2 regions of the Blautia acetica genome follow, and region 1 is predicted to be linked to the other one. Evidence: riboswitches for the same ligand, from Rfam matches in the RefSeq annotation. Region 1 holds a riboswitch; the other holds the start of a gene.

Region 1 (7,175 bases):
GAAAAAAACTTTCTTCACAGAAAAACACAAAACAGGTTCTGTACAGGGTTTTCATACGCAGGACAGAGGCTATCTTCAGGACGGCGTTCTTTTCTACTGCGGCAGAAAAGATGCCGCTATCCGGCTCAGCGGCCATCCCGTTGCGCTGGACGATGTGGAAACAGGACTTATGAAGCTACCTCAGGTCAGCCGCGCTGCAGTCCTTCCTCACATTCGGGAACACCGTGTACGAAATCTCTATGCTTATGTAGTTTGTCCGGAAAAATCCATTTCCGATAAAAGCTATTCTGCCAGATTAAAAGAAGACTTGCTTTCCATTTTGCCGGAATACATGATTCCAAAGAAATTTATTTATGTAAACCGATTTCCTGTATCACAAAATGGAAAACTGGACTTAAATGCCCTAAAGAACATGAAAACAGGGCTGTATCGCATGTAATGCGGCAGCCCCGTCAGCTTTTCAGCTCTCTTGTCTCTCTATTTCACCTTTGTCACAGTCCGCACGTCCCGGAAATGTCCCATAACAATCAATGTTTCCGCACCTCTGAACACATGGTCTGCACCGGGAAGCGGATTCATCCTCCCAGCTTCTTTCGTAGCCAGAATGCTTATATGGTATTTCTTTCTTACTTCTTTTTCCACAATAGAACTTCCCACCCAGGTATCCGGAACCGGAATTTCATAAATCGCATACTCCTCTGTCAGTTCAATATAATCAAAGATATTGTCATTTCCATATTTCACAGCAAGGCGCTGAGCCATTTCCTTTTCCGGATAAACCACATGGTCCGCACCGTTTCGCAAAAGAAATTTAGCATGAACATCCCGGTTAGCTCTTGCCAGTACAAGAGAAGCCCCACAGTCTTTCAAAAGTGCCGTAGCTTCCAGCGAACTTTGAAAATTATCTCCAATAGCCACAACACACAAATCAAAGTTTCTCACTCCCAGAGATTCCACAAAATGTTCATTGGTAGCATCGCCAATCTGCGCATCCGTTACCATATCTATGGCGTCATTGACCCTTTCTTCATTAATATCCACTGCAAGGATTTCATTTCCCTCCGCAATTAATCGTTCTGCCATATGTCTTCCAAAACGGCCAAGACCTATCAGAAGCACTGATTTCATCTCTGTTTTCCTCCTTAAACTATTTTATCCTACAGACACTTTTTCCACCGGAAGTTTTGACGGAATCATGGAGATACGGTTGGTAAATGCAATCAGTATGGTAATACCTCCCACTCTTCCGATAAACATCAGCAGAATTAATATAATCTGTGAAACTGTTCCCAGACCAGGGGTAATTCCCAAGGACAGCCCTACTGTACAAAGTGCAGACACTGTTTCAAAAAGCGTCTGCTTCATTCCCAGATTCTCTATGGTTGAAATGATCATAGAAGAACCTATGCTCAGCAAACCATAAAACATCATCAGACAGCAGGCATGACGAATGGCTTCACTCTCCACTCTCCGCCTGAACAGTTCCAAATCTTTTCGCTTTCTCAGCTCTGTCCAAATAGTCAGCACCAGAATCAGCATGGTGGTGGTTTTAATACCTCCCGCTGTAGAGCCGGGAGAACCGCCAATAAACATCAGGCTTATCATAAGCGCCTGACTGCTGTCTGTGAGCATATTCAAATCTATGGTATTAAACCCTGCCGTTCTGGGGGTCACAGCCTGAAAAAAAGCACAAAGAATCTGCTGTCCCAAATTTTTGCCTTCCATGGAGGGTTTTCCCCACTCGAAGACAAAGATAAGCAAAGTTCCTCCCACAATAAGAATGGCGGTGGCAAACAGCACCATCTTAGTATGCAGTTTATAAGAACGGATATGCCATTTCCATTTCTTCAAATCTTCCCATACCAAAAAGCCAATACCACCTATGATAATCAGCCCCGCTATGGTCAGTCCTACCAAATAGCTGTCCCCTGCTGTAATAAGGGACGAACTTGGGCTGTAATATCCCATAAGATCAATTCCTGCATTACAAAATGCAGATATGGAATGAAACACAGCATAATACAAACCTTTTCCCAGTCCCAGCCTGGGGACAAAATAACAGGCCAGAAGAACCGCACCCACTCCTTCAAAGAAAAAAGTCCCTGATAACACAAACTTTGACATTCGTACAATTCCACCTATCTGAGGAGCTGCCACACTTTCCTGCATCAGCATCCGTTCCGACAGCCCAATTTTCCTTCGAGTCAAAGTCAGCGCAGATATGGCAATGGTCATAAAGCCAATGCCTCCTATTTGAATCAATATTAAAATCACAACCTGTCCGAATTCGGACCAGAAAGTGTACGTATCATGAGTAACCAGGCCCGTCACACAGGTAGCAGACGTAGCCGTAAACCAGGCATCCATAAAAGAGGCCGCCTCGCCTCCCCTGTTGGAAACTGGCAGCATCAGCAGCAGCGTGCCCAAGGCAATGACTGTAAAATAGCCTGCTGCAATAATTTTGGTAGTTGTCCATTTTATCTTTCTTTTCTTAGTCACAATATTCTCCGTCTCATTTACTTTGTCTTCAAATCTTTATGTGGGGAATCTTCATCATCCCGATACAGCCATTTTAGTATATCATTGGTAACTTCTTTCAGCCCCTTCCTAATCCCATCAAAAGCGCCCAGATTATAGAAATTAATCACAATGGCCCCCACCGGAACTGCCAGAATCATTCCCAGCACACCTCCGATACGGTATCCGATATACATAAAAATCAGGGTCAGAAGCGGATTTACGCCTATGGAATCTCCCACCATCTTAGGTTCAATCACTCTTCGCACCAGCTGCGTCACAAGATACAGAATAATCAATCCTACGGCATATTGCAAGTCCCCTGAAATAATTTTAAAAAGCGCCCAGGGAATCAGTGCAGTACCGGTGCCGAAAAACGGCAGCATATCCAGAAAAGCGATAAGAACAGCCACCAGGGCTGCGAATTTCACCTGCATAATCAGAAATCCTACAAACAAAATAATCCCAATGACACCCATAATTTTAAACTGCGCTTTAAAATAGCCTCCAAATACCTGCTTGAAGCTGTCTGAGAGAATCCGCCATTTTTCCTGAATCAGCATAGGTGTATTGGCCCGCCCGAATTCCAGAATTTTATCTCTGTCCGCAATAAAAAAATAGGCAGATAATATGGTAAAAATAATGGAAATCAAAATACTGGGCAGATTTTTGGCAAGATCACTGGCCTGATCTACGGTAATCTGGCTGACTTTTCCCACAGCCTCTCCGGTAATCTGTCCAATACTCGTCTGAAAATCTTCAATAGCCGTCTGTACACTCTCCGGCATTTCATCTATCAACCGGGACATATTGTCTCCTGCATCCTGAAATTCCTGGCGTATACTCCCATAAATTTCCGGAGCCTGGTCTATCAGTGACCGCGTTTCTTCTACGGCCTTTACTCCTACGAAATAAATGCCGCACACAATTCCCGCCAAAACCGCAATAATCAACAGCATGGACGTATGCTTTCGGGCAACTTTAAGCCGCCGCTCCAGCATACGCACCAGCGGATTGGCAATCAGAGCAATACACCAGCCAATGACAAAGGGCATAAAAAATCTCAGAAATTTAATTCCTATAAAAATCCCTGCCGCCATTGCTGCAATGGTTATCATAAATACCAAAATACTTTTCGCATATTTTTTCCATTTCATTTTCAAGACTCCTGACATTGCAAATTTCCGTAAACGTAAACTGCCCATATATGCATATAATTTCTGCACATATGGGCAATCCATTCCCAGCCGGTGTGTTCTAGTGGCTTGGATTGCACTATATGCAATCATTATACCACATGTTTCGGAACTGGAAACCAATTATCTGAAATTTTTACAATTCTTTCAGAAATCCGAACGATTCTTCATCATGTATAAAATGCATCAGCATGTAAGAACACATTATCGCTGTATTTTCTTCTCTTAAAATCCGTTTTGCCTCTTCCCGGTCTGCCAGGACAACTTCTATTTCCTCTGTGTCCTCCTGATAGTCTCCTGAAATTTCACCCGATGCTATGCCGAACACAGTGGCGCAGCATTCGTCAGTCAGACCAATGGTGGTAAAAGCCGGTTTTTCATATGCCTCGGAAACAGAAGCAGGGACAAACGTAAGCCCTGTCTCTTCTTTCATCTCCCGAACTGCGGTTTCCCGGTAATCCTCTCCTCTTTCCACCAAACCTGCCGGAAATTCATAGACATAATCATCAATGCTGTATCGGTACTGGCGTATCAGTACCACTTTATCCTGCGCTTCACCGTACAGACTGTAGATGACCACGCCATCCGGATGCAGCGTATGGCTTTTCAGCTTTAGTTCTCTTTCTTCTTTTGCTCTGGAAGCCACATAATATTTTCCCTTTTTCCCGGTCTTGCTCTCCCTGTCCAACTCGTAAAGATTGACAAAGGGATTTGCTGTCTTACGGGTAATTCCTGTGATTTTCGCCACTTTATTCTCCTTTCAGCAGAACCTTCAGACGCTTGTAGGAAAGCATGGTAATCCCTGAAATCATCACACCTTTTATGAGATTAAAAGGAACCATGGACAGCAGAACAAAAGTCACCATATTGTTGATAGCCGGGTTAATTTTCGTTCCCATGGCAATAAAGCTGTCCACAGGGATTCCCATTGCCACACTATACAGGGGAAACATCACAAAGGCATTGGAGAGACATCCCACAGCTGCCATGGTCACAGTTCCCACAGACATTCCAATCAGTGCGTTTTTCGCTGTTTTTCTGCGTTTATAAAACAGACCTGCCGGCACTGCAAAGGAGCAGCCGATTAGGAAATTTGACAATTCTCCCACCCCTGCTGTGGTAGTACCGTGAGTGACAATGTGAAGCAGGTTTTTCAGAAGTTCAATGATAATACCTGCCAGAGGCCCCATGGCAAAGGTTCCCACTACTACCGGAATCTCCGAAAAATCCATCTGCACAAAAGGCGGTGCAATAAACGGCAGCGGAAATTCAAACATCATCAGAACCGTAGCCACAGCCCCAAGCATGGCTATCTGTATGGTAGTTCTTAATTTTGACCTGTTTTGTGTTCCCTGGATTCTCTTGTTTACAACTGCTTCCTGACTCATGTTTCATTTCTCCTTTTCATGAATGATTTTTCATAAAAGGAAATTCTTCTTCTATGATTTTTGAAACTTCAAAAAAAGAAAGGCAACCGCACCTTTTGGGGGCTCCTCTCTTTGAAAGTCGTACAAAATCATAACCTTCTTCTCTCATCCAGACTATACTGTCGGTACCGGAATCACACCGGTTCAGCCGTAAAATACGGGTCGCGGACTTTTACCGCCGGTGGGGAATTGCACCCCGCCCCGAAGAATTTTCTTTTATTTACTATGCATTATATACCTTGTATCCATATCTTGCAACTGTTTTTTCCATGCTGCCGCTTTAAATTTCTGCTGTGGCCTCCAGAAGCCATGTACGTTCCTCTTCCTCCAGCATGGGGCCAACGATTTCATAAACCTTTTTATGATATGCATTTAACCACTGCCGTTCTGCTTTTGTCAGCATCTCCGGAAGAATAGCTTCTCTTTCGTAAGGAACCCAGGTTACGTTTTCAAATTCCATGAACTGTCCATATCCATTTTTCTCTGCTTTTTTGCACAGAAGGAGGTTTTCGGTACGAATACCGTATTTTCCTTCCAGATACAGTCCCGGCTCATTGGAAGTAAGCATGCCTTCCTCTAATGGTGTGGTGTTGCCGCGTCTTCCGTTTGCGCGCACTCTCCAGTTGATATTCTGAGGACCTTCGTGCACATTCAGAAGATATCCAACGCCGTGTCCGGTTCCATGATTAAAGTCCAGCCCTCTTTCCCAGAGCGGTCCCCTTACCAGAGCGTCCAGATTGGCGCCGCTGCAACCGTACTGGAATTTTGCCATAGCCAGACGGATATGTCCCTGCAGCACCAGAGTGAAATGTTCTTTCTGCTGCTGTGTCAGTTCCCCTACGGCAATGGTTCTGGTAATATCTGTAGTTCCCTGCCAGTACTGTCCGCCGGAATCAATCAGGAAAAATCCCTTTGGCTCTACTTTTGCAAATTCCGTTTCTGTAGGCGCGTAATGACACATAGCAGCGTTTGGTCCATAGGCACAGATAGTTTCAAAACTCAAGTCCAGGCAGTCCGGGTCTTCTTTTCTGAGTTCCAGACTTTTTTCGGCTGCACTGTATTCTGTGACTTCTCCGCTTCCCACATTTTGCTTCAGCCAGTAAATGAAACGGCACATAGCTTTTGCGTCCTTGATATGGGCAATACGGATATTCTCCATTTCTGTCTGATTTTTATTCCCCTTCATAACAGCCGCCGGATTGGGAGCAAACACTACTTCTGTGTGCTCCGGAATAGACTTGTACAGGGTATAGTTGGTACAGATGTCCTCCACCAGCACTTTGTCGGAATCCTTCAATGTTTTTACTGCATCATAAATTTCAAAATATGGGTGCAGTTCTACTCCCGCTTTTTCTAATTCTGCCCGTACTTCTCCGGAAACAGCCTCTTCCTGTACATAGAAGTATACCTTATCCATGGTTATCATGACATAGGAAAGTACCACTGGATTGTACACAATATCATTGCCGCGGATATTCAAAAGCCATACAATATCATCCATACTGCAGATGATATGGGTATTGGTTCCCTCTTTTTTCATTTCTTCACGGACAGCCGCTATTTTTTCTTCTCTGCGCTGTCCTGCATATTTTACATCCAGCAGATAAACCGGTTCTTTGGACATCTGCGGACGGTCTGTCCAGATTTTACCGCCCAGGTCCTCACCGCATTTTAAAGTGCCGTTTTTCTTCGCCAGAAGCGCTTCAAACTCTTTGCCCTCTGCCACATGAATGGTTCTTCCGTCACAGCCAAGACAGCCATTCTCCGGCAAATGTTCTTCCAGAAATTCTTCTACTGTGGGAACACCCTCTTCTCCCATTTTCATCAGCGCAACGCCTGTGCCTTCCAGCTGCTTTGCTGCCTGGATAAAGTATCTTCCGTCTGTCCACAGATATGCGCCGTCCGCTGTCACCAGCAGAGTTCCCGCAGAACCGGAGAAACCGGAGAGCCAGGCCCGAACTTTAAAATAAGTACCCACATATTCTGACTGATGGAAATCTGCAGTGGGCACCAGATACATATCCATGCCCGCTGC
Region 2 (7,175 bases), on a different contig from region 1:
TATACTAGGGCATTTTCTCTTGGCAAAGAGAAACGGTATCGCAGTCACAGAGTTCTCCCTGGGAATGGGGCCGAGGCTTCTTTCTACAGAAAAAGGAGGAACCAGATACTCTTTGAAACTTTTTCCTATCGGAGGCTCCTGTATGATGGTAGGAGAAGATGAGGATGATGACAGCGAAGGGTCTTTCAATAATGCATCTGTATGGGCAAGAATATCAGTAGTTGCAGCAGGACCTATTTTTAACTTTATCCTAGCCTTTGTGTTTGCCATGATCATTACCAGCGTGGTAGGATATGATCCGGCAAGAGTGCTGCAGGTGACAGAAGGATCTCCGGCAGCCCAGGCAGGACTGAAAGAAGGAGATATCATCAAAGAATTTCAGGGAAGGCATATTTCCATAGGCCGTGACCTGGATTCTTATATGACGTTACATGGACTGAAAGACGAAGAAATTTCTTTGACCTATGAAAGAGATGGGAAGAAGCACGATATTCAGTTCCAGGCAAATAGTGAAAGCAGATATATGCTTGGTTTTACTTATTTGTCCGAAGGAATACCAGAGATTACCCAGGTCATGTTAAACAGTGCTATGACAAAAGCCGGCGTAATGCCAGGAGATATTATCAGGGAGATCAATGGAACTGCAGTTGCAGACAGCCAGGAGATTCAGGCATATTTGCAGGAGCATCCGCTGGATGGAACAGAGATTACTCTTGGGATTGAAAGAGACGGAAAAGTGGAGACAATCTCTGCAATCCCACAGATGACCAAACATGTAGATTCTGGATTTATCTACAATATTTACCGGGAAAAGACAAATTTTCTGGGTGTTATGAAATACAGTGCAGTGGAAGTGCGGTACTGGGTTTCTACAACCGTAGAGAGTCTAATGATGCTCATAAAAGGGCAGTTTTCGGTCAATGATCTTTCCGGTCCGGTGGGAATCATCGATGTCATCGGAGATTCTTATGAGGAAGCAAAAAGTGAGGGTGCCATGATGGTGTGGATGCAGATGCTGTACTGGGCAATCCTGCTTTCAGCGAACCTGGGTGTTATGAATCTTCTTCCCATACCTGCTCTTGACGGAGGCAGGCTTGTATTCTTGCTCATTGAGTCTGTGAGAAAGAAACGGTTGAATCCCAATGTGGAGGGTATGATTCATTTTGCAGGTTTTGTCCTCCTGATGATGCTGATGGTATTTGTGATGTTTAACGATTTTAGGAGATTATAAGAAATTTCTTGAAAAAACTGCCGTTGTGGCATATAATAAAAGCAAATAAAAGAAAATTCTTCGGGGCGGGGCGTGATTCCCCACCGGCGGTATAGTCCGCGAGCGCAGATGCGTTGATTTGGTGAGATTCCAAAACCGACAGTATAGTCTGGATGAGAGAAGAAAGATTCGTGATTGTTCCAAGATGATTTTTCATGTGTATCTATGGAAAATCAAAAACGGATATTAGCCCTGAGTATTTTGCTCAGGGCTTTTTGTTTGATGGGAGGTTGCATTTTCCATCACAGGGACATTGCAGGGTCTACATTCAAAACGAAAGGATTTCCTTTTATATCAAGATATCAAAAGGAGAGAACGAACATGAGTGAACAGGTATTAAGAAAAATGGATGCAGCACAAAAAAGCAGAAGCAAAGTAAGGACGATTGTCCAGGTGGCAATGCTGGGAGCAATTTCAACAGTTTTGATGCTGTTTGAGTTTCCGCTTCCGTTTCTGGCACCGCCTTTCTATGAATTGGATTTCAGCGAGGTTCCGGTTCTGATTGGTGCATTTGCTATGGGCCCTGTAGCTGGAATTGCCATTGAAGCAGTAAAAGTTTTGCTGAACTTTGTATTAAACGGAACCATTACAGCAGGGGTCGGCGAGGTGGCGAATTTCATAGTTGGATGTGCTTTCCTTCTTCCTGCTTCCTTCCTTTACAGAAGAAAAAAAACAAGGAAAAATGCAGTAATCGGTATGACGACGGGAACCGTGCTGATGACAGTTTTTGCATGTGTGCTTAATGCCTTTATATTGCTTCCAGCATATGGAGCAGCGTTTGGAATGCCGGTACAGGCTTTTGTAGAAATGGGAACTAAGATTAACGGAGCGATTGACAGTTTGTTTATGTTTGCTGTTCTTGCCGTTGGTCCTTTTAATCTTTTGAAAGGTGTTCTTGTTTCTGTTATTGTATTACTGCTTTATAAAAGAATCCGTGTGATTTTAAGAGGAGATATGTAAAAGAAAAGCAAGCTCCATAATCCAGAGCAACAAAATCTGGTTTATGGGGCTTTTAACATGTAAAAAATCGCAATGTTTATCCGTATCTGGTCTAATTAAGTGTCTTGTCTGCAAGCTCATCGATTTCCTGACGGAATTCAGAGGTGGATACGATCAAAAATTTAGCAGAGCTCTTTGTGTGATTTTTCCATCGATGTCCGATCTCATTGGGATAGTACAGGGTATCACCAACTTCTAATACATAGCTGCCAACCTGTTCCAGATAAAAAGTGATACTGCCTTCCAAGACAAAAACAAATTCTTCTCCTCCGTGATAATAATAGTCTCCGGAGTCTGTTCCAGCAGGCATATCAATGATACCTCCCCACATTCGGCTATCACCTTTTGTAATAAGAGATTCAAGGATGGTTTCCTGATTGCTGGTATTTCTTACAAAAGAGGTGCGTTCATTTTTTCGTACAAGTTTTACCCGATCGCTGTCATCTTGAATAAAAAGAGCTGAGATAGGGAAGTTTAGGGATTCGCATAAAGAATAGACGCTCACAAGGTTTGGAGATGTTTTCCCGGTTTCAATCTGACTAATAGTTCCAGCGGCAACCCCAGATTTTACGGAAAGCTCCCGGATAGAAAGATTTAGTTCAATTCTTCTGCTTTTCAATAAAAAGCCAATTCTGGCAAGATTCAGTTTTGACATAGTGTTCCCCTTTGCTTCTTCTTTTGTTCTCTATGATAACACAGAAAAAAAGATTTGTCATGAAAAACAAAATGTAATTGACAAAATAATATATGTTCATTATAATGAATGAGAAATGACGATTACGATGTAGTGAAGGAGAAGAAAATATGAAGAAACTTTTAGCTGCAATGTTATGTGGAGCTTTAGCAACAGGAACTTTGGCCGGATGTGGCAACAAAGCGGAAGAGAAAAAAACAGAAGCAAAAGATGATACACTGAAGGTAGCCCTTTGTGTTACCGGTGCAGTCAATGATATGGGATGGTGCCAGTCAGCATACGAAGGTCTGAAACTGGTGGAAGAAGAACTGGGATGTGAAATTGCTTATACAGAAAATGTACAGGCAGCAGATATGACTTCTGCATTTACAGAATATGCATCTAATGACTACGATGTAGTGATTGGACATGGTTTCCAGTTTGGTGATCCGGCCTTAGAAGTAGGAGAATTGTATCCGGATACAAAATTTATCTGCATTGAATCAGATGCAGCTGCAGAAAATGTTGCATCCTATGTTATGAAATGTGAAGAAACGGGATACCTTCAGGGTATGCTGGCAGCAGGAATGTCACAGACAGGAAATATTGGATTTATTGGACCAGTACAGGGAGCGTCTCTTGTAAAAATCATGAACGGATATGAAGATGGTGCAAAAGAAGTAAATCCAGACATAAAATACCAGACAGCTTGGACCGGTTCTTTTACAGATACCGCATTGGCAAAAGAAGCAGCACAGGCCATGATTGACGGTGGTGCAGATGTCATCGGACATTGTGCAAATGAATCAGGTACAGGAGCATTGAATGCAGCACAGGATGCCGGATTATTTGCTACAGGTGATTCTTATGACCAGAGTGCTCTTGCTGAAAATGCAGTTCTTTCTTCTGCAGTATATCATGTTCCGGAGCTAATCAAAACAGCTGTTACAGATATTAAAGAGGGGAACTTCAAGGGAGAAGTTAAGGAACTTGGAATGGCGGAAGGCATTGTAGAATTAGTTTATAACAAAGCTATGGAAGACAAGATTCCGGCAGAGGTAAAAGAAATGGTAGATGCAAAAGAAGCCGAAATTAAAGATGGAAGCTTCAAGGTTCCATGTGACACAAAAGACAGAGCAGGAAAGTAATCAGGAATAGAATTATATAGAAATCATGCAGGCAGGACAATAGGAGCTGGATTTTATTGGACCTGCCTGTTTTAAAGGAGCCTTCAATATGATGAATATATTAGAGATGAAGCATATCGGAAAGAAATTTTCCGGCGCCTATGCCAATGAAAAAATCGATCTGTCTGTGGTAAAAGGCGAAATTCATGCATTGCTTGGAGAGAATGGTGCTGGGAAAACGACATTGATGAATATTTTGTTCGGGATTTATTCTGCAGATGAAGGAGAAATTTTTTGGAAAGGCAAACAAGTGCATTTCCATTCTCCTAAAGATGCGATTGCAGAAGGAATCGGAATGGTACACCAGCATTTTTCTCTTGTGAATAAGATGACAGTTCTTGACAATGTGATTTTGGGATTGGAAAAGCAAGGGTTTTTTCTGGATCGTAAAAGTGCAAAAAAAAGCCTGGAAGATCTGGCAGAACGATATGGTCTGCAAGTGGATCCGGATGCAAGGATTAGTGATCTTTCTGTTGGGCAGCAGCAGAGAGTAGAGATTTTAAAAGCATTATACAGAAATGTAGAATTATTAATTTTGGATGAACCAACGGGTGTTCTTACGCCAAAAGAAACAGAGAAATTTTTTTCCGTGCTTAGAAAATTGAAGGCAGAAGGATATGCCGTGATCATTATTACCCATCGTATGAGTGAGATTATGAGTATCAGTGATCGTGTAACCATTTTAAGGGACGGAAAGAAAATAAAAGATCTTGTAACAAAAGACACCAATCCCACAGAATTGTCCAATTATATGATTGGAAGACAGTTGGATTATAACTTTGAAGTAAAAGAAACAGAGAAGAAAGAAATAGCATTACAGCTAAAAGATATTACTGTAAAAAAAGGACATAAAAAACCGGTTCTGGATCAGATCAATCTGGAAGTTTACAAAGGGGAAATCTTGGGGATTGCCGGAGTAGACGGAAATGGACAAAAGGAGCTGGCAGAAGTGATTGCCGGTATCCGAAAGATTTCTAAAGGGGAAATCTGCTACATGGGAGAAGAGATTGCTTCCTGGAAGATTAAGGAGCGATTTGAAAAAGGAATTTCTTATATTTCAGACGACCGACATAGAGATGGACTGGTGTTGGATATGAATGTAGAAGAAAATCTGATTTTGCGGCAGTATGATAAAAAGCCGTTTTTAAAGAATGGTATTTTTCAGAAAAAAGCTATTAAAGAAAATGCAGAAAAAGCAATTGAGAAGTATCACATTAAAACATCAGGGAATCAGGAGGGAGAGACTCCTGTAAAATTCATGTCGGGTGGAAATCAGCAGAAAGTAATACTTGCCAGGGAAATTACGGAGCATTCCAAATTAATTATCGCAAATCAGCCTACGAGAGGATTAGATATTGGTGCAACACAGTTTGTTCGTCAGGTCTGGATGGATCAAAGAAATGAAGGGAAAAGTGTAATCCTGATTTCAGCAGATCTAGAAGAAATCATGCAGCTTTCTGACAGAGTGGCAGTTATGTTTGGTGGAAAAATCGTAGGTGTTCAGAAAAAAGAAGAAATTGAAATGGAACAGTTAGGACTTCTGATGGGCGGTATTACGAAGGAGGAAATGAAATAATGGGAAGTAGAAAAAAATATCTGGATATTGTCTGGATCGTGCTGTTAGCCATCCTAATGGGAACCATTTTGATTTTACTCTGTGGTGCGAATCCTCTGGAAGCTTATACTATGTTTTTGGGCGGTGTGTTTGGTAATCTCAATGGTTTTTGTGAGATTTTTGTAAAAGCGACCCCATTGATTCTGACGGGTCTCGGATGTGCAGTGGCATTTCGTACCGGTTTTTTCAATATTGGTGCGGAAGGACAGTTTTATATTGGTGCTATTGCTGCGGCTATGGTTTCCTTGACTTTTACACAGGTTCCCGGGAGTCTTCGCATCGTGCTTTCTATTGTAGCTGGATTTCTCTGTGGAGGAATTTGGGCACTGATTGCAGCAATCATGAAGTCAAAATTTGGTATCTCAGAAATTATTGTAACAATCATGTTAAATTATATTGCCATCAATCTTCTGGGGATTGCGGTTCGTACATTCTTAATGGATCCGGCGGGATCGGTTCCTCAATCTGCGAGAATTGACAGAGAAGCTACGTTTTCCTATTTGATGCCTCCGACTACCCTGCATGGAGGAATTTTTATTGCTGTTGCAGCAGTAGTATTCATCTGGATTCTTATGGAAAAAACAAAGTTCGGTTATGAAATGAAAGTGGTGGGTATGAATAGGCATGGTGCTGCCTGCAATGGAATTTCGGTGATGAAAAACATTGTACTGTCTGCCTTTTTAAGCGGTGGACTTGCCGGAATTGCAGGTGTGATTGAAGTTATTGCCGTGCAGAAAAAACTGATAGAAGGAATCTCTTCCGAGTGTGGTTATACAGCAGTTTTGATTGCTTTGATTGCTGGAAATCGTCCATGGGGTGTGCTTGCTGCTGCGTTAGCATTTGCAGCAATGCAGGTCGGAGCAAATTCTATGCAGAGACAACTTGGCGTTCCGTCTGCACTTGTCAGCATTTTGATCGGATTTGTGGTACTCCTTATCCTGGGAAGAAAGGCGTTCCATCTATCACTATTAAAGAGAAAAAACAAGGAGGTATAAGGATGCTGGAACAAATTTTTACACTTACGTTTTTTACTGCATTTTTGGCAGCAGCCGTACGAATGGCAGTTCCGCTTATCTATGCTGCCCTTGGAGAAGTGTTTCTGGAAAAAACAGGAATTTTGAACATAGGGCTGGAAGGCGTTATGTTGGGCGGTGCATTCGGTTCTTTTGCAGGGGCGTTTTACAGTAATAGTCTGTTGGTGGGATTTCTCTGCGGTATGCTGGGGGGATGTCTTGTCAGCGTGATTCATGGATTTTTATGTATTAAGCTGTTTCAGGATCAGTCCGTCAGCGGCATTGCCCTTAATATTTTTATGTTGGGTGTTACCAGTTTTGGATATAAGTTGATGTCTGCGGGAGAATCTTATCAGCAGATCGAAACACTGAAACGTATTAGAATCCCTGTACTCAGTAGAATTCCTCTCATTGGAGA

The links. A riboswitch is a leader RNA that binds a small molecule or an ion and turns the genes downstream of it on or off. The one in region 1 is predicted to bind FMN.
Region 2: another riboswitch for FMN. It lies ahead of WBS51_RS13975 (ECF transporter S component); the one in region 1 lies ahead of WBS51_RS09215 (ECF transporter S component).

Annotation. Positions count from the first base shown of each region.
Region 1 is NZ_JBBEWO010000012.1:2,784-9,958, forward strand. It holds gene WBS51_RS09190 (AMP-binding protein) at 1-439, shown strand, start outside; gene WBS51_RS09195 (potassium channel family protein) at 478-1,128, opposite strand; gene WBS51_RS09200 (TrkH family potassium uptake protein) at 1,153-2,499, opposite strand; gene ytvI (sporulation integral membrane protein YtvI) at 2,517-3,674, opposite strand; gene WBS51_RS09210 (NUDIX hydrolase) at 3,850-4,461, opposite strand; gene WBS51_RS09215 (ECF transporter S component) at 4,463-5,101, opposite strand; FMN riboswitch at 5,234-5,353, opposite strand; gene WBS51_RS09220 (aminopeptidase P family protein) at 5,421-7,175, opposite strand, start outside.
Region 2 is NZ_JBBEWO010000026.1:27,949-35,123, reverse strand. It holds gene rseP (RIP metalloprotease RseP) at 1-1,231, shown strand, start outside; FMN riboswitch at 1,284-1,399, shown strand; gene WBS51_RS13975 (ECF transporter S component) at 1,592-2,230, shown strand; gene WBS51_RS13970 (helix-turn-helix domain-containing protein) at 2,322-2,924, opposite strand; gene WBS51_RS13965 (BMP family lipoprotein) at 3,074-4,090, shown strand; gene WBS51_RS13960 (ABC transporter ATP-binding protein) at 4,182-5,705, shown strand; gene WBS51_RS13955 (ABC transporter permease) at 5,705-6,739, shown strand; gene WBS51_RS13950 (ABC transporter permease) at 6,742-7,175, shown strand, end outside.